2 regions of the Nocardioides sp. NPDC059952 genome follow, and region 2 is predicted to be linked to the other one. Evidence: riboswitches for the same ligand, from Rfam matches in the RefSeq annotation. Region 2 holds a riboswitch; the other holds the start of a gene.
What was found. Region 2 has a riboswitch for glycine ahead of gcvT (glycine cleavage system aminomethyltransferase GcvT). Riboswitches for the same ligand answer to the same signal wherever they lie in the genome.
Positions count from the first base shown of each region.

Region 1 (7,819 bases), on a different contig from region 2:
CTGACCACCGGCCTCGTGCACCAGCGAGCAGACCTCGGTGATGCCCTCCTCGTAGACCCCGTGGGTCGAGGGGTAGGTCACCATGATCGCGGCGACGTTCTCGCCGTGAGCGTCCAGCTTGGCCCGCAGGTCGTCGAGGTCGACGGTGCCGTCCTCCGACGACTTCACGACCTCGACCTTCATCCCAGCCATCACGGCCGAGGCGGCGTTGGTGCCGTGCGCCGAGGAAGGCATCAGGCAGATCTTGCGGTGGCCCTGGCCCTGCGCGTCCAGGTAGCCACGGATCGCCATCAGGCCGGCGAACTCGCCCTGCGAGCCGGCATTCGGCTGGATGGAGACCTCGTCGTAGCCGGTGACCTCGGCCAGCCAGCCCTCGAGCTCCCCGACGAGACGCGTGTAGCCGGCGGCGTCCTCGGCGGGCACGAACGGGTGCAGGTCGGCGAAGCCGGGCAGCGAGATCGGCTCCATCTCGGTGGTCGCGTTGAGCTTCATGGTGCACGAGCCGAGCGGGATCATGCCCTTGTCGAGCGCGTAGTCGCGCGCCGCCAGCTTGTGCAGGTAGCGCAGCATCTGGGTCTCGCTGTGGTGCGCGTTGAAGACCTCGTGGGTGAGGTAGTCGGTGGTGCGGAGCAGACCGTCGGGCAGCGCGCTGGCCGTGGTGCGGTCGATCTCGTCCAGGTCCGCGCCGGAGACGCCGAAGGCGTTGAGCACGGCGGACAGGGTCGAGCGGGTCGTCGCCTCCGAGGTCGAGATGCCGACGGTGTCGGCGTCCACGAGACGAAGATGTACGCCGAAACGACGCGCCGCGGTGACGACATCGGCCGCCCGCCCGGGGACGGTGACACCCAGCGTGTCGAAGAACGACTCCGAGACCAGCGGGAGCCCGGCCGACTTGAGCGCGGCGGCCAGGACGGCGGCGTAGCGGTGCGTGCGGGTCGCGATCGACCGCAGCCCGGCGGGGCCGTGGTAGACGGCGTACATGGAAGCACCGACGGCCAGCAGCACCTGCGCGGTGCAGATGTTGGAGGTCGCCTTCTCGCGGCGGATGTGCTGCTCACGCGTCTGCAGCGCGAGCCGGTACGCGGGCCGCCCCTCGGCGTCGACGGAGACGCCGACCAGGCGACCGGGCAGGTGCCGCTCGATCCCCGCGTGGACGGCCATGTAGCCGGCGTGCGGGCCACCGTAGAAGAGCGGGATGCCGAAGCGCTGGGTCGAGCCGACGACGACGTCGGCGCCGAGCGTGCCGGGCGCTTCCAGGACGGTGAGAGCGAGCAGGTCGGCGGCGACGACGGCGAGCGCACCCCGCTCATGGGCGGCGTCGATGACCGGCTTGAGATCGGGGACGCGCCCGGAGGCACCCGGGTACTGCACCAGCACGCCGATCACGTCACCCTCGGGCAGGCCCTGCGAGAGGTCGGCCACGACGACCTCGAGGCCCATCGCCTCGGCGCGTACCTTGACGACCTCGATCGACTGCGGCAGCGCGTCGGCGTCGATCACGAACGGACCGGATCCCTTGCGGTTGGCGCGGTGAACCAGTGCCAGCGCCTCGGCGGCCGCGGTGCCCTCGTCCAGGAGCGACGAGTTGGCGACCGGCAGACCGGTCAGGTCGCCGACCATGGTCTGGAAGTTGATGAGCGCCTCGAGGCGGCCCTGGGAGATCTCGGGCTGGTAGGGCGTGTAGGCGGTGTACCAGCTCGGGTCCTCGAGCACGTTGCGGCGGATCACCGGCGGCGTCACGGTGGCGTGGTAGCCGAGCCCGATCATCGCCTCGCCCGGCTTGTTGGAGGCCGCGATCTCCCGCGCCAGCGACGCGACCTGGGCCTCGCTCAACGCGGCCGGCAGGTCCAGCGACTCGACCGAGCGGATCCCCGCCGGGACGGCTGCGTCCATCATCGCGGCTACCGAGTCGTACCCGAGCCGCGCGAGCATGGTCGCCTCGTCAGCGGCCGAGAGCCCGACGTGGCGCTCCACGAACGGGGAGGCGGCATCGAGCTCGGACAAGGTGGGCGTGTCGGACACAGTGGCTCCTGAGGGCATCTAAGTAAGACAACTCGTACGCCCTCCCCCTCTGTCACGCGCGGATGCACCGCTTCAGAGTTGCCTGGTCCGCACAGTCGTGGGTGCCTGAGAGTTTCCGGGGAGGAATTGCCCCTTCGGCGCCCCTTCGAGAGGAGCTCTCCCGTGCGGGATGGTCAGCACCACCAGCATAAACGACAGCACCCCGAGGTCCCGTCTCCGCGGGGCCTCGGGGCTGGTGTCGACTGAGTCCTAGATCACCCGGCGTTGCGCGCGGCGCGGCGGGCGGAGAGCTCGTCGGACATCGAGGCGACCTGCTCGCCGTCCTCGGCCGTGCGCTCGCTGGGGAGCTCGGAGAGCGTGCCCTCGATCTCGCGCCAGACGCCACCGATGGCGATCCCGAAGACGCCCTGCCCGCCCTGGAGCAGATCGATGACCTCGTCGTTGCTGGTGCACTCGTAGACCGAGGCGCCGTCGCTCATCAGGGTGACGCGGGTCAGGTCGTCGGTGCCACGCTCACGCAGGTGGTGCACGGCGGCACGGATCTGCTGCAGCGAGATCCCGGCGTCGAGGAGCCGCTTGATGACCTTGAGGATCAGGATGTCTCGGAAGGAGTAGAGCCGCTGGGTGCCGGAGCCGGTGGCCCCACGCACGCTCGGCTCGACCAGACCGGTGCGAGCCCAGTAGTCGAGCTGCCGGTAGCTGATCCCAGCCGCATTGCAAGCCGTCGGGCCGCGGTAACCGGTGTCGCTCGGCAGAGGCGAGACATCGTCGGTGAAGAGAAGGCCCTGCTCGTCAGCCTGCTCCGCCGCGCGTTGCGCGTCGTCGGCGCCGTGGCCGGGCTTCTGCTCGTGGTCGAACACGATGTCCTCCATCGTCTACTCCGTTGCGCGTAACTCCACTCGGGGAATGAACGGCTGCGGCGGGGGGACCACATCGTTGGAGTTACAACAGAGACAACTACAAGGTAAGCGTCGCAAGGGCCCTGGTCAAAGAACCCCTCCGGCGTGTCGTTCCCCCTAACCCTCAAGTAGAGGATGAGGGTCTGCGCGCCCCGCCCGTCGACGCCAGCGCGGTCAGCGTCAGCACGACGGCCCCGACGAGAAGGCAGGCCTGCATCCCGGACAGGGTGAGGAAGCCCGTCGCACCGGCACCGAGACCCCCGAACACGGCCACCGCGATCGCTCCGCCGGTCTGCCGGAACGTGCTGAGCACGCCGGTGGCGACGCCCACCCGGGCGGGCTCGACGGCATCGATCAGGTCGGCGGTGACGACGGTGATGGCCAGTGCGCCACCCGTGGCCAGCGGGATGAGCAGGACGAGGACCAGCCAGACCGGTGTGGAGGTGGTGAGCGGGCACAGGACGAGCATCGCCACCGCGAGGATCAGCTGACCGCCGACGATGAGCGGCCGCCGACCGACGGCGTGCGCGAGCCGCGGTGCCAGCACGTTGGCACCGGTGGTCAGGACCGCCGGGATGACGAACATCAGCCCCGCCTCGGCGCCGCTCCAGCCCCGAACCTGCTGGTAGTAGAGACCGAGCAGGAAGATCCCGCCGTAGAACCCGAAGTTGATCCCGAAGCCGGCGACCAACGCGACCATCACGCGGCCTCGGCCCAGCAGCCCGAGCGGCAGCACCGGCGCTGCGGATCGACCCTCGACGACGACGAACGCCACCGCCGCCGAGACCGACGCCGCACCCGCGAGCAGGGCACTCGCGTGCCAGCCGGTGTGACCGGCCTCGATGACGGCGTACGTCAGCGCGGACAGCGCGACCACGGCGAGGGCCTGGCCCGGGAGATCGAGCGGTACCTGGCGGCGCACGGGCCGGATCCGCAGACCCGCCAGCAGGGCGACGATGAGGATCCCGATCGGCACGTTGACCAGGAAGACCCAGCGCCAGCCGGCGTACTCGCTCAGCAGGCCGCCGGCCACCGGACCCAGTGCCATGGCGGCCGATCCGCCGACGGTCCACACCGCGATGGCATGTGCGCGGGCCCCCGCGTCGTCGTACGCCACCCTGACCAGCGCCAGCGACGCCGGCATCACCAGCGCCGCGGCGGCGCCCTGGAGCACTCGCGCGGCGATGAGCGCCGGCATCACCGGAGCGGCCGCGCAGGCCAAGGACGCCACCGTGAACAGCACCACCCCCAGCGCGTAGGCCCGCACCGGTCCGACCCGGTCGGTCACCGCTCCCGCCGAGAGCATCAGCGCCGCGAACATCAACGTGTACGCGTCCACCACCCACTGCAGGCCGGCCATGCCGCCACCCAGATCCCGATGCAGATAGGGCAGGGCGATGTTCACCGCGGAGACGTCCACGGTGATCACCGTGAAGCCCAGCAGCGCGGCGAGCAGCGCTCGAACGCTCCCCAGCCGCGTCGGCGCCGGGCCGCCGGTCGACGCCTCATGGGCGAGTACGGTCATCGGATTCCTCCTCCGGTTCGTGATGCCGGAAAGTCTGGTCGCGCCTCGCGCACAGAGGCAGACCGTGTGATGCCGCGGTGCCGCCAGGGGTGGGTATGGCACGGCCCCTCACGCGGGCCGGACGTGCGGCACACTGGTGGGGATGAGCGAGATGGCTGCGACTGAGCTCGGGCGCTACCTGCGCGCCCGGCGGGCACGGGTGACCCCCGAGGAGGCGGGCCTGCCCGCGGGCACCGGGGTGCGGCGTACGCCTGGCCTGCGGCGTGAGGAGCTGGCCGCCCTCGCGGGCGTGTCCGTCGACTACTACACCCGGTTGGAACGGGGTCGGGAGACCAACCCGTCGGCGTCCGTCCTGGACTCCCTGGCCCAGACGCTGCGCCTGAGTGGCGACGCCCACGAGCGGCTGCACGAGCTCGCCGAGGTCGCCTCGGGACGCTTCGGCGAGCCCCGGGCGACGACCGATCTGACCGTACGTCCCTCCGTGCTCGTCATGCTCGAGACGTTGCGTCCGCTGCCGGCCTTCGTGGTCAGCCGGCACAACGACCTGCTGGCGTCCAACCTGCCCGGGCGGCGGCTCTACCCCGGCCTGTGGGACGGTCCCACCGAGCACCGCAACCTGACCCGCTACCTCTTCCTCGACCCGGTAGGACGGCACCTGCTCGACCCGTGGCACGAGACGGTGGCCGGCTCGGTCGCCAACCTGCGCGCCGTCGGCGGCACCGACGTCGACTCCCCCCGCCTGGCCGCGCTCGTCGGCGAGCTGCTGCTCAAGTCACCCGAGTTCGCCGGGATCTGGGAGCTCTACGACGTGTGCGAGCGCAGCGGGGGCACCAAGACGTTCGAGCATCCGCGGGTGGGCCGGATGACGCTCACCTACGAGGTCATGCAGCTGGCCCGCACCGGCGGCCAGCGCATGGTCGTCTACCAGGCGGAGGCCGAGACGGTCGACGAGAAGGCGATGCTGGCCCTGAGCGAATGATCCGCCCTAGTGGGACTCGAAGTCCTCGGGGGTGATCTCGTCGAGGAACTCGCGGAACTTCTCGATCTCGTCCTCCTGCTCGGCCGGGACAGCGAGCCCCGCCTCGTCGAGGACCTCGTCCGAGACCACGATCTTGGTCCCCGTCCGCAGCGCCAGCGCGATCGAGTCCGAAGGCCGAGCGCTCACCTCGACGCCGGAGGCGAAGACCAGGTTGGCGTAGAAGACGCGGTCGGTGACCGAGGTGATCTGCACCTCGGTCAGCTCGTTGCCGGTCGCCTCGAGCACGTCCTTGAGCAGGTCGTGGGTCAGCGGACGGGGCGGAACCACGCCCTGCTGGGCGAAGGCGATGGCGGTCGCCTCCACCGCGCCGATCCAGATGGGCAGGTATCGCTCACCCGCCACCTCGCGCAACAGCACGATCGGCTGGTTGGAGGGCATCTCCACTCGGACTCCGAGCACATCGACCTCGCGCATGTCATCCACCCTACCCGTCTCCAGGTCGCGACAGCAGCCCGGTTGACCGGCGACACGAACCGAGTCAGCGGTCGCGCAGGCCCGACTTCACCAAGGTGGCGTGCAGACGGACCGCCAGGGAGGCGATCTCGCTGCCGATCTCCTCGGCCCGGCCCTGCGCTCCGGCGTTCCCGGGGCGCCGCAACGGCGCCACGATCTGCTCGATGAGGCCGACCTCGCGGTCGGCGGCGGCCTTCATGCCGCGCAGGTGACGAGGCTCGATGCCGAACTCGGCCAGCTCCTTGGCCGTGCGCGCGATCGCGAGGGCGTCGGTGTCGTAGTGACCGCTGCGCAGCGGCACCACCAGCGCCATCTTCTCCAGCTCGGTCAGCAGCACGTCGTCGACCTCGGCCACCTTGAGGAGCTCACGCCGCGAGATCCTCATGTTGTCCGTACGCCGGAACGACTCCGCCCCGGGCGCGCCGCTGGGAGTCAGGGCGACCGTCGGGACCGTGGGCACGGTCGGCTCGATCGCCGGCGGCTCGAGGCCGCGGTCGATCGCGTCGAGGTGATCGCCGATGACCTTGAGCGGCAGGTAGTGGTCACGCTGCATCCTCAGGACATAGCGCAGCCGCTCGACATCACGGCGGGAGAACTTGCGGTAGCCCGCGGGCGTACGCTCCGGCTTGATCAGTCCCTTGTCCTCGAGAAACCGGATCTTCGGGATGGTGACCGTGGGAAAGTCCGGACGCAACTGGTCCAGGACCTGCCCGATGTTGAGCCGCTCCCCCGAGTCGCTAGCCGGCCGTTGAGGGTCAGGCATCGCGGCGGCGGCCATCGGCTACGCCCCTTCGTGCCCGGCGTAGAAGACGAGCCGGAACTTCCCGACCTGGACCTCGTCGCCGTCCGTGAGGACGACCTTCTCGATCCGGTCGCGGTTGACGTAGGTGCCGTTGAGGCTGCCGACGTCGGAGACCTCGAAGGTGTCGCCGGTGCGCGCGAACTCGGCGTGGCGACGCGAGACGGTGACGTCATCGAGGAAGATGTCGCTGTCCGGGTGGCGACCCGCGACCACGGTGTCCTGGTCAAGCAGAAAGCGGCTTCCGGCACCGGGACCACGCTGCACGACGAGCATGCCGTTGCCCCTCGGCAGGGCCTCGACGGTGGCCGCCTCGATCGGGCTGAGCACCCGGTCAGAGGTGTCGGCGTCAGCCCCGAGCTGAATCGTCGAGGTCTGGTCGGTCCCGGTCAGGCTTACGCCACACTGCGAGCAGAACCGCGCTTCGTCGGGGTTCTGGCTGCCGCAAGCGGGGCACACGGACATTTTTGAGCTCCAGGTTCATCGAGGGCCGGGCACCTACCCTCAAGTGAGCGTTGAGGGATGGTATCCGCAACCTATCAGGTCGGCCCAGGTGTTCGGTTGAGTTACGCGTCGAGTGATGCCTCGTACGCCGCGGCGTCGAGGAGGCTCTCCAGCTCGGCAGGATCGGACGGTGTGACCTCGAACAGCCAGCCACCGCCGTAGGGGTCGTCGTTGACCAGCTCGGGCGTGGCGTCGAGCGATCCGTTGACCGCGACGACCTCGCCGGAGATCGGCGCGTAGATGTCGCTGACCGACTTGGTCGACTCGAGCTCACCGCAGCTCTCGCCCGACGTGATCGTGTCGCCGACGGCCGGCAACGACACGTAGACGATGTCGCCGAGAGCGTCCTGGGCGTAGTTGGTGATGCCGACCCGTACGGAGCCCTCGGTCTCGCCAGGGTTGCGCAGCCACTCGTGCTCGCTGGTGTACTTCAGGTCCTCGGGGTACACGGCCATCTCCTCATCAGGCGTACTGGTCTGGCCGCGGAAGATCGTCCCGCGAGCCGGTTGTCGAAACCCTACTGCGCCCCACCGACGAAACCGTCAGCGGGACACGGTGTGAATCGACTCGATGTCGAT
Region 1 is NZ_JBHWLY010000015.1:9,684-17,502, reverse strand. It holds gene gcvP (aminomethyl-transferring glycine dehydrogenase) at 1-2,040, opposite strand, end outside; glycine riboswitch at 2,105-2,195, opposite strand; gene ACFV9G_RS09375 (MerR family transcriptional regulator) at 2,277-2,894, opposite strand; gene ACFV9G_RS09370 (MFS transporter) at 3,046-4,446, opposite strand; gene ACFV9G_RS09365 (helix-turn-helix transcriptional regulator) at 4,589-5,425, shown strand; gene ACFV9G_RS09360 (bifunctional nuclease family protein) at 5,432-5,899, opposite strand; gene ACFV9G_RS09355 (MerR family transcriptional regulator) at 5,964-6,716, opposite strand; gene ACFV9G_RS09350 (FHA domain-containing protein) at 6,720-7,202, opposite strand; gene gcvH (glycine cleavage system protein GcvH) at 7,304-7,690, opposite strand; gene ACFV9G_RS09340 (DUF881 domain-containing protein) at 7,784-7,819, opposite strand, start outside.
Region 1: it holds a riboswitch for glycine, as region 2 does, so the genes downstream of both, gcvP (aminomethyl-transferring glycine dehydrogenase) here and gcvT (glycine cleavage system aminomethyltransferase GcvT) in region 2, are expected to answer to the same signal.

Region 2 (7,819 bases):
TCGATGCACGGGATCTGCACCAGCCCGCCGACCGGGTCGCAGGTGAGGCCGAGGTTGTGCTCGATGCCGACCTCGGCTGCGTTCTCGACCTGGGCGGGGGTGCCGCCGAGGACTTCACACAGGGCGCCGGCGGCCATCGCGCAGGCCGAGCCGACCTCGCCCTGGCAGCCGACCTCGGCGCCGGAGATCGAGGCGTTCGTCTTGCACAGGATGCCGATCGCGGCCGCGGTGAGCAGGAAGCGGACGATGCCGTCCTCGATCGCGGCCTCGTCCAGGCCGGCCTGCGGCGCCACGAAACGTACCCAGTAGTGCAGGACCGCGGGCACGATGCCGGCCGCGCCGTTGGTGGGGGCGGTGACGACCCGGCCGCCCGAGGCGTTCTCCTCGTTGACCGCCAGGGCGAACAGGTTGACCCAGTCCATGACCCGGAAGGGGTCGTGGGCACCGGCGCCGGAGGCCAGGTCGCGGTGGAGCAGCGGCGCCCGGCGCGGGACGCGTAGACCACCAGGAAGTACGCCGTCGGTGACCGGGTCACGGTCGCAGCCGGCCTGCACGCAGGCCGCCATCACTCGCCAGATCTCGAGGAGGCCGGCGCGGATCTCGTCGTGCGTACGCCAGGTGAGCTCGTTCGCCAGCATCAGGTCGGAGACCCTGAACCCCTCCCGCTCGCAGATGTCGAGCAGCTCGGCGCCGGTGGCGAACGGGAAGCGTACGGGCGAGCGGTCGGGGACCACCCGTGCGGCACCGGAGGCGTGCTCGTCGACCACGAAGCCGCCACCGACGGAGTAATAGGTGCGCTCGCGCAGCACCTCGCCGGAGGCGGCGTACGCGGTGAACACCATGCCGTTGGGGTGGCCCGGCAGGCTCTTGCGCCGATGCATGACCAGGTCGGTGGCGTTGTCGAAGCCGATCGGTCGGTGGCCGCCGAGCGACAGCTCCCCGGCCTCGCGGATGGCCGCCACCCGCCCGGACGAGGCTCGCGTGTCGACGGTCGCCGGCTGCTCGCCCTCGAGGCCGAGCAGCACGGCACCCTCCGAACCGTGTCCGTGCCCGGTCGCGCCGAGCGAGCCGAAGAGCTCGGCCTTCACCCGCGCCACCTCGCCCAGCGACCCGTCGGCGGCGAGACCGTCGACGAAGATCTTCGCGGCGCGCATCGGTCCGACGGTGTGCGATGAGGATGGCCCGATCCCGATCGAGTAGAGGTCGAAGGTGCTCAGGGCCGTCGCCACGGCCGTGGAGCCGGCGACCTCGGCGGTCACGTCACTCCTCGATCAGTGCGTCATACGCCGCGGCGTCGAGCAGCTCGGGAGCGCCCGAGACGCGCATCTCGAAGAGCCAGCCGGCGCCGAACGGGTCGCTGTTGATCAGCGCGGGATCCTCGACGACGGCGGCGTTGACCTCGAGGATCTCGCCGTCGGCGGGGGCGAACAGGTCGCTGACCGACTTCGTCGACTCCAGCTCACCGCAGCTCTCTCCCCCGGTGATCTTGCTGCCCACCTCGGGCAGCTCGACGAAGACGATGTCACCCAACGCCTCGGTGGCGAAGGCGGTCACACCGACGCGCGCGACGTCGCCGCGGGTCTCGATCCACTCGTGCTCGGCGGTGTAGGACAGGTGGGTCGGGTTGCTCATGGCGTTGCTCATTTCTTGGAGTAGAAGGGAAGCTCGACGATCTCGGCGTCCTCGTGGCTGCCGCGCACGACGACCTGGAGCTTGGTGCCGGCGGCGGCGAGGTCGGGCCGGACGTACGCCATCGCGATGGGACGTCCGAGAGTCGGTGACGGTGAGCCGCTGGTGACGGTGCCGACCTCCTCGCCTGTGGCCGGGTCCACGATGGTGTAGCCGGCCCGCGGCGACCGGCGCCCGGCGGCGATCAGGCCGATGAGCACGCTGCGCGGGCCCTCGTCGCGGCGTACGGCCAGGGCGGCGTCGCCGACGAAGCCGTCGGGCTTGTCGAAGGAGACGACCCGGCCGAGGCCGGCCTCGAAGGGCGTCGTCTCGCGGGTCAGCTCGTGGCCGTAGAGCGGCATGCCGGCCTCGAGCCGGAGGGTGTCGCGGCAGGCGAGCCCGGCGGGCAGGAGCCCGTGCGGCGTACCAGCCTCGGTGATGGCCTCCCAGACCGCGACGGCCGACGAGGGCGCGCAGTAGATCTCGAAGCCGTCCTCCCCGGTGTAGCCGGTGCGCGCGAGCAGGACGTCGACGCCGGCGACCGTGCCGGCATCGATGGCGTAGTAGCGCAGGGAGGGGACATCCAGGTCGGTCAGGGCTGCGACGATTGCGGCCGAGGCAGGACCCTGGACCGCGATCAGCGCCCACTCCGCGGAGGCGTCCCGGACCACGGCGTCGTAGCCCTCGGCCCGCGAGGCCAGCGCCGGAGCGACCACACCGACGTTGCTCGCGTTGGCAACGACCAGGTAGCGCTCCTGCTCGAGCCGGTAGACGACCAGGTCGTCGATGATGCCGCCGTCCTCGGCGCAGATCATCGAGTAGCGGGCGCGACCGAGGCCGATCGCCGAGGGCCGGCCGACCAGGGCGTGGTCGAGGGCGCGTCCTGCCTCGGGCCCGGTCACCTCGATCTCGCCCATGTGGGACAGGTCGAAGAGGCCCGCGGTGGTGCGTACAGCATTGTGCTCGGCGGTCTCCGAGCCGTAGCGGACCGGCATGCTCCAGCCGGCGAAGTCGGTGAACGAGGCGCCGAGCGACTGGTGGATCGCATGCAGAGGGGTAAGGACAGGTGCTGTCATGTGCGGGAGGCTCCCTGCTGATGGGTGCCGCCAGCGGCACCCGTGGACGGGTGACCTCCCCGCTCTGTCATCGCTACCTGAGAGCTTCACCGCCCGATCGGGCGGTTTGCACCGTGGGTGCAGGATCCGTCGGATCCTGACTTTCCAGAGGTCGCCTCACCGCGGCGGTCATGGGGGCCTGAGAGATTCTGGGGAGGTTTGCTCCTTCGGCGCCTCACCCGGGATGGGCAAGGACTCTCCCGCTGCGGTTCGAGTGGCGGATGTGAAGTTGTGCGGCAAACCTAGGTCTGGCTACCTCGGCCGTCAAGATCCGGGCGCCTCGGCCGACCCGACACCCACTAACGGGAACTGTTCTCACCCGCTCTACGATGGCTCGGTGCCACCGACCAACGCCAGCACCCGGGTCCCCGTGGTCATCCTCACCGGCCACCTCGGGTCCGGGAAGACCACCCTGCTCAACCATCTGCTGCGCCAGCCCGGCGCCCGGGTGGGCGTGGTCGTCAACGACTTCGGCGACATCAACGTCGATGCCGGACTCGTCACCGGCCAGATCGACGAGCCGGCCTCGATCGCCGGCGGCTGCCTGTGCTGCCTGCCGGACGCCGGCGGCCTCGACGACGCGCTGGAGAAGCTGACCCACCCGCGGCTCGCGCTCGACGTGGTCATCGTCGAGGCCAGCGGGATCGCCGAGCCCGGCACGCTGGCCAAGCTGGTCCGGTTCAGCGGCGTCGAGCGGGTACGCCGCGGTGGGCTCATCGAGGTCGTCGACGCATCGGCCTACTTCGACACCCTCGACGACGGCCGAGGTGAGGCTCCGGTCCGGTTCGCGGCCGCGTCCCTGGTGGTGGTCAACAAGACCGACCTGGTGCCGGCAGCCTCTCGGGACCGGATCCTGGCCCGGATCGAGGCGCGGGTGCGGGAGCACAACCCCGAGGTCCAGGTGGCGTACGCCGTGGGCGGCCGCATCGACCCGCGGCTCGTCTACGACGCCGCGGTGCCCGAGGACCCGCCCGACGAGCTGCCGATCGCCGCGCTGCTGCGCGAAGCGGCCGCTTCGCACGAAACCCATCAACATGCCCGGGCGGTCACCGTGACGACCCCGGGCACCATCGAGCCGGCCCGTCTGGTCGACCTGCTCGAGGAGCCGCCGGCGACGGCGTACCGGGTCAAGGGGACCGTCGCCGTCGCGACCGGCCAGGGACCGCGCAGCTACCAGGTGAACCTGGTCGGACGCAGTGCCCATGTCGCCGCAGCGAAGCGTGCGGCCGACCCGGTGAGCGAGCTCGTCGCCATCGGCCTGGATCTCGAGACCGACGCGGTCCGCGAGCGGCTCACGGCGGCCCTCGCCCCGGCCGAGCGGCCGAGCACCGAGGGCCTCCACAGGCTGCGCCAGTTGGTCCGCGTCAGCCTCTGACAGCGATCAGCCGGCGCGGCGCACGATCCGTTCCATGTCGGTGATGATCACCGAGCGCGACTCCAGCCTGACCCAGCCCTTGGCCGCGAAGTCGGCGAGCGCCTTGTTGACCGTCTCCCGAGCCGCGCCCACGAGCTGCGCGAGCTCCTCCTGGGTCAGGTCGTGGCGTACGCGGAGGCCCTCGTCGGTCTGTTCGCCGAACCTCTCCGCGAGGTCGAGCAGAGCCTTCGCCACCCGGCGGGGCGCGTCGGAGAAGACCAGGTCACCGATCACGTCGTTGGCCCGGCGCAGGCGGCCCGACAGCAGGGCGAGCAGCCCACGGGTCACGCTCGGGCGCCCGTCGAGCAGGCCCAGCAGGTCGTCGTGCGACAGCGAGGCGAGCTCGACCTGGTCGGTGACGGCCGTGACCGTGGAGGAGCGCCGACCGGGGTCGAAGAGCGACAGCTCGCCGAACACCTGGCCCGGCCCCAGGATCGCCAGCAGGCTGTCCTGCCCGTTGGCCGCGGCACGGCTCAGCTTCACCTTGCCGTCCACGACCGCGTAGAGCCGGTCGGCGGCGTCGCCCTCGTGGAACAACACCTCGCCTCGCCTGAGGCGTGCCTGACCCATCGTCGCGAGCAGCGCCGTCATCGACTCGTCGTCCAGCTCGCTGAAAAGCGGCGCGTGCCGAAGCACGTCTTGATCCATTACCCAGGCGCTCCTGTCATTGCTTTACCGAAGACATCAGCCTAGCCAGATCCAGGCCCTCCACATCGGTTGTGTGGCCCGCATCGCACCCCTGTCGAGTGCGTTCTTCGCCACACCGGACACGGCGGGAAGGCTCGGCGACCCGGCGTGGTTGACCCGTTGTGAAGCTCTCCATGCTGGACCGGTCCCGCACGCGGGTGGGGTACGCCGAGGGCGCTGCGCTGACCCACACGATCGAGCGGGCGGTGGCTGCCGAGCGGCTCGGCTACCACCGGTTCTGGGTCGCCGAGCACCACGCGGTCCCGGGGATCGCGTCAGGGTCGCCGCCGGTGCTGCTCGGTGCGCTCGGCGCGCACACGTCCACGATCCGGCTCGGGTCGGGCGGGGTGATGCTGCCGCACCACCAGCCGCTGGTCGTCGCCGAGCAGTTCCTCATGCTCGAGGCCCTCTATCCCGACCGGATCGACCTCGGTCTGGGACGCACCCTGGGCTTCACCGCACCCGTACGCCGCGCACTGCGGCAGGATCTCGACGACCCGGACACGTTCGCCGAGGACATCGAGGAGCTCCGCGGCTACCTCGACCGCACCGCCGCTGTCACCGCGCGGCCGGCCGCCGCGCACCGGATCCCGATGTTCGTGCTCGCGACCGGGAAGGGCGTCGCGCTCGCCTCGCGCCTCGGGCTGCCGGTCGTCGTGGGCGGTCCGGTGCTGGACAGCCCGCGGCTGAACGAGCTGCTGGGGGCGTACCGGAAGGACTTCCGGCCCTCGTCCCGAGCGTCTGGGCCCTCGGTGACCGTCTCGGTCGACGTCTTGGTCGCCGACACCGACGCCGAGGCCGCCGAGCTCGCCCTGCCGGAGGCGTGGGCTATGGCCAGGTCGCGGCAGACCGGCGAGTTCGGTCCGCTCGAGCCGGTCTCGACGATTCGCGACCAGGCCTGGTCGAACCAGGTCCGCGAGCGGGTCGAGGCCCATCTCGCCCGTACGACCGCGGGCTCTCCCGCGACCGTCCGAAGGCGGCTCGACCAGCTGGCCGAGGCCACCGGAGCCGACGAGCTCCTCGCCTTCACCTCGACCTATGACCGCGATGCCCAGCTCACCTCCGACGCCGAGCTCGCCGGGATCATGACCGCGTCCACCCACCGCCGAGTCGGCTCATCCTGACCGAACTCCCAGCCGAGTCGGCTCGTCCTGACGGAAAAGCTCGCCGAGTCGGCCCGTCCTGACCGAGAAGCTCGCCGAGTCGGCTCGTCTTAACGCGCCGACTCGGCGAGGAATCTCGTCAGGATGAGCCGACTCGGGCGATCCATTGCGAGACAGATGCACCGACTCGCCCTCATGCAGGAAGCCCTGACTCAGGTCCGGACCTAGCCTTCGTGGTCAGGCTGTGGGCAGCCTCCAGGAGGAGGCGGCCGAGCTCGGCCTGGCGGGGCGGGGCGAGGCGGGCCTCGATGCCGGTGATGGTGAGCGCTCCGTAGGGCTGCCCGTGGGCGTCGAAGACGGCAGCACCCAGACCCCAGCTGCCGACCACGATGAGGCCGGGATTGACCGCGAAGCCGAGCTCACGGGTCGCGGCGACACGCTCGCGGAGGGCCGCCGCCGAGTGCTGCTCGCCGTAGGCCGCGACCAGATCGGTCCGGGCCAGGTAGGCCTCCCGCCGCGACTCCGGCATGAAGGCAAGGATCGCCAGGCCGGCCGAGGCCACGCCGAGCGGGAACCGGATGCCCTCGTAGAGCACGTGCGAGCGGATCGGGAAGCTGCCGTCCTCGCGCAGGACGCAGACCGTCTCCTCGCCGCGCCGGATCGAGAAGAAGGCGCTCTCCCCCGTCTCCCGGGCGATGTGCAGGACCGCCGCCCGGGCCGCCGGGGTGATGTCGTGACGGGTGGTCGCGGCGGCGCCGAGCAGGAAGCACTCCGGGCCCAGGTGCCAGGCGGCGGTGTCGTTGTCGCGCTCGACCAGCCCCTCGTCCTGCAGCGCGCTGAGCAGCCGGTGGGCGGTCGGGCGCGGGATGGCGGCGGTCGTCGCGAGCTGGGTGGTCGTCGCGCCCTCGGGCTCGCGCGCAGCGAGCAGCCGCAGCAGGGTTGCGCTGCGGCGGATGACGCTGGGACCGGGTTCCATGGGACGTACGATAGGCGACGTCCGTTCAGTGGACGCATCTGCGGCAGCGGGGTCGTTCTCCGAGAGATCGAGCGTGAAATCGCGCTCACCTATTGACCGAACACGCTGCCCATCCTTGACTGATCATCATGGACAAGGTCATCTCCTCAGCCGCCGAGGCGGTCGCGGACATCCCGAACGGAGCGACCCTCACGGTCGGCGGCTTCGGGTTGTGCGGCATCCCCTCGGTGCTCATCAATGCTCTGCTCGAGGCCGGCGTGACCGACCTCGAGGTGGTCTCCAACAACGCCGGTGTCGACGACTGGGGCCTGGGCCTGCTGCTCGGTGCCGGACGCCTGCGCCGGGTCGTCGCCTCGTACGTCGGTGAGAACAAGGAGTTCGCGCGGCAGTACCTCTCCGGCGACCTCGAGGTCGAGCTGACCCCGCAGGGCACGCTGGCCGAGCGGATGCGTGCCGGCGGCTCCGGCATCGCCGCCTTCTACACCCGCACCGGCGTCGGTACGCAGGTGGCGCAGGGCGGGCTGCCGTGGAAGTACGACGACGCGGGCAACGTCATCAAGACCTCGCCCGAGAAGCCGGTGATGACCTTCGAGACGCCCGACGGCGAGCGGGAGTTCGTCCTCGAGGAGGCCATCGTCGCCGACTTCGGCATCGTGCGCGCCTGGAAGGGCGACCGCCACGGCAACCTCGTCTTCAAAGACTCCGCCCGCAACTTCAACCCGCTGGCCGCGATGGCCGGGCAGATCACGATCGCCGAGGTCGAGGAGCTCGTCGAGCCCGGCGAGCTCGCGCCGAACGACATCCACCTTCCGGGCGTCTATGTGCACCGGGTGGTGCCGTTGACCCCGGAGCAGGC
Region 2 is NZ_JBHWLY010000033.1:2,167-9,985, reverse strand. It holds gene ACFV9G_RS16260 (L-serine ammonia-lyase) at 1-1,229, opposite strand, end outside; gene gcvH (glycine cleavage system protein GcvH) at 1,261-1,632, opposite strand; gene gcvT (glycine cleavage system aminomethyltransferase GcvT) at 1,641-2,744, opposite strand; glycine riboswitch at 2,900-2,996, opposite strand; gene ACFV9G_RS16245 (CobW family GTP-binding protein) at 3,121-4,158, shown strand; gene ACFV9G_RS16240 (Crp/Fnr family transcriptional regulator) at 4,165-4,845, opposite strand; gene ACFV9G_RS16235 (LLM class flavin-dependent oxidoreductase) at 5,007-6,008, shown strand; gene ACFV9G_RS16230 (IclR family transcriptional regulator) at 6,181-6,963, opposite strand; gene ACFV9G_RS16225 (CoA transferase subunit A) at 7,092-7,819, shown strand, end outside.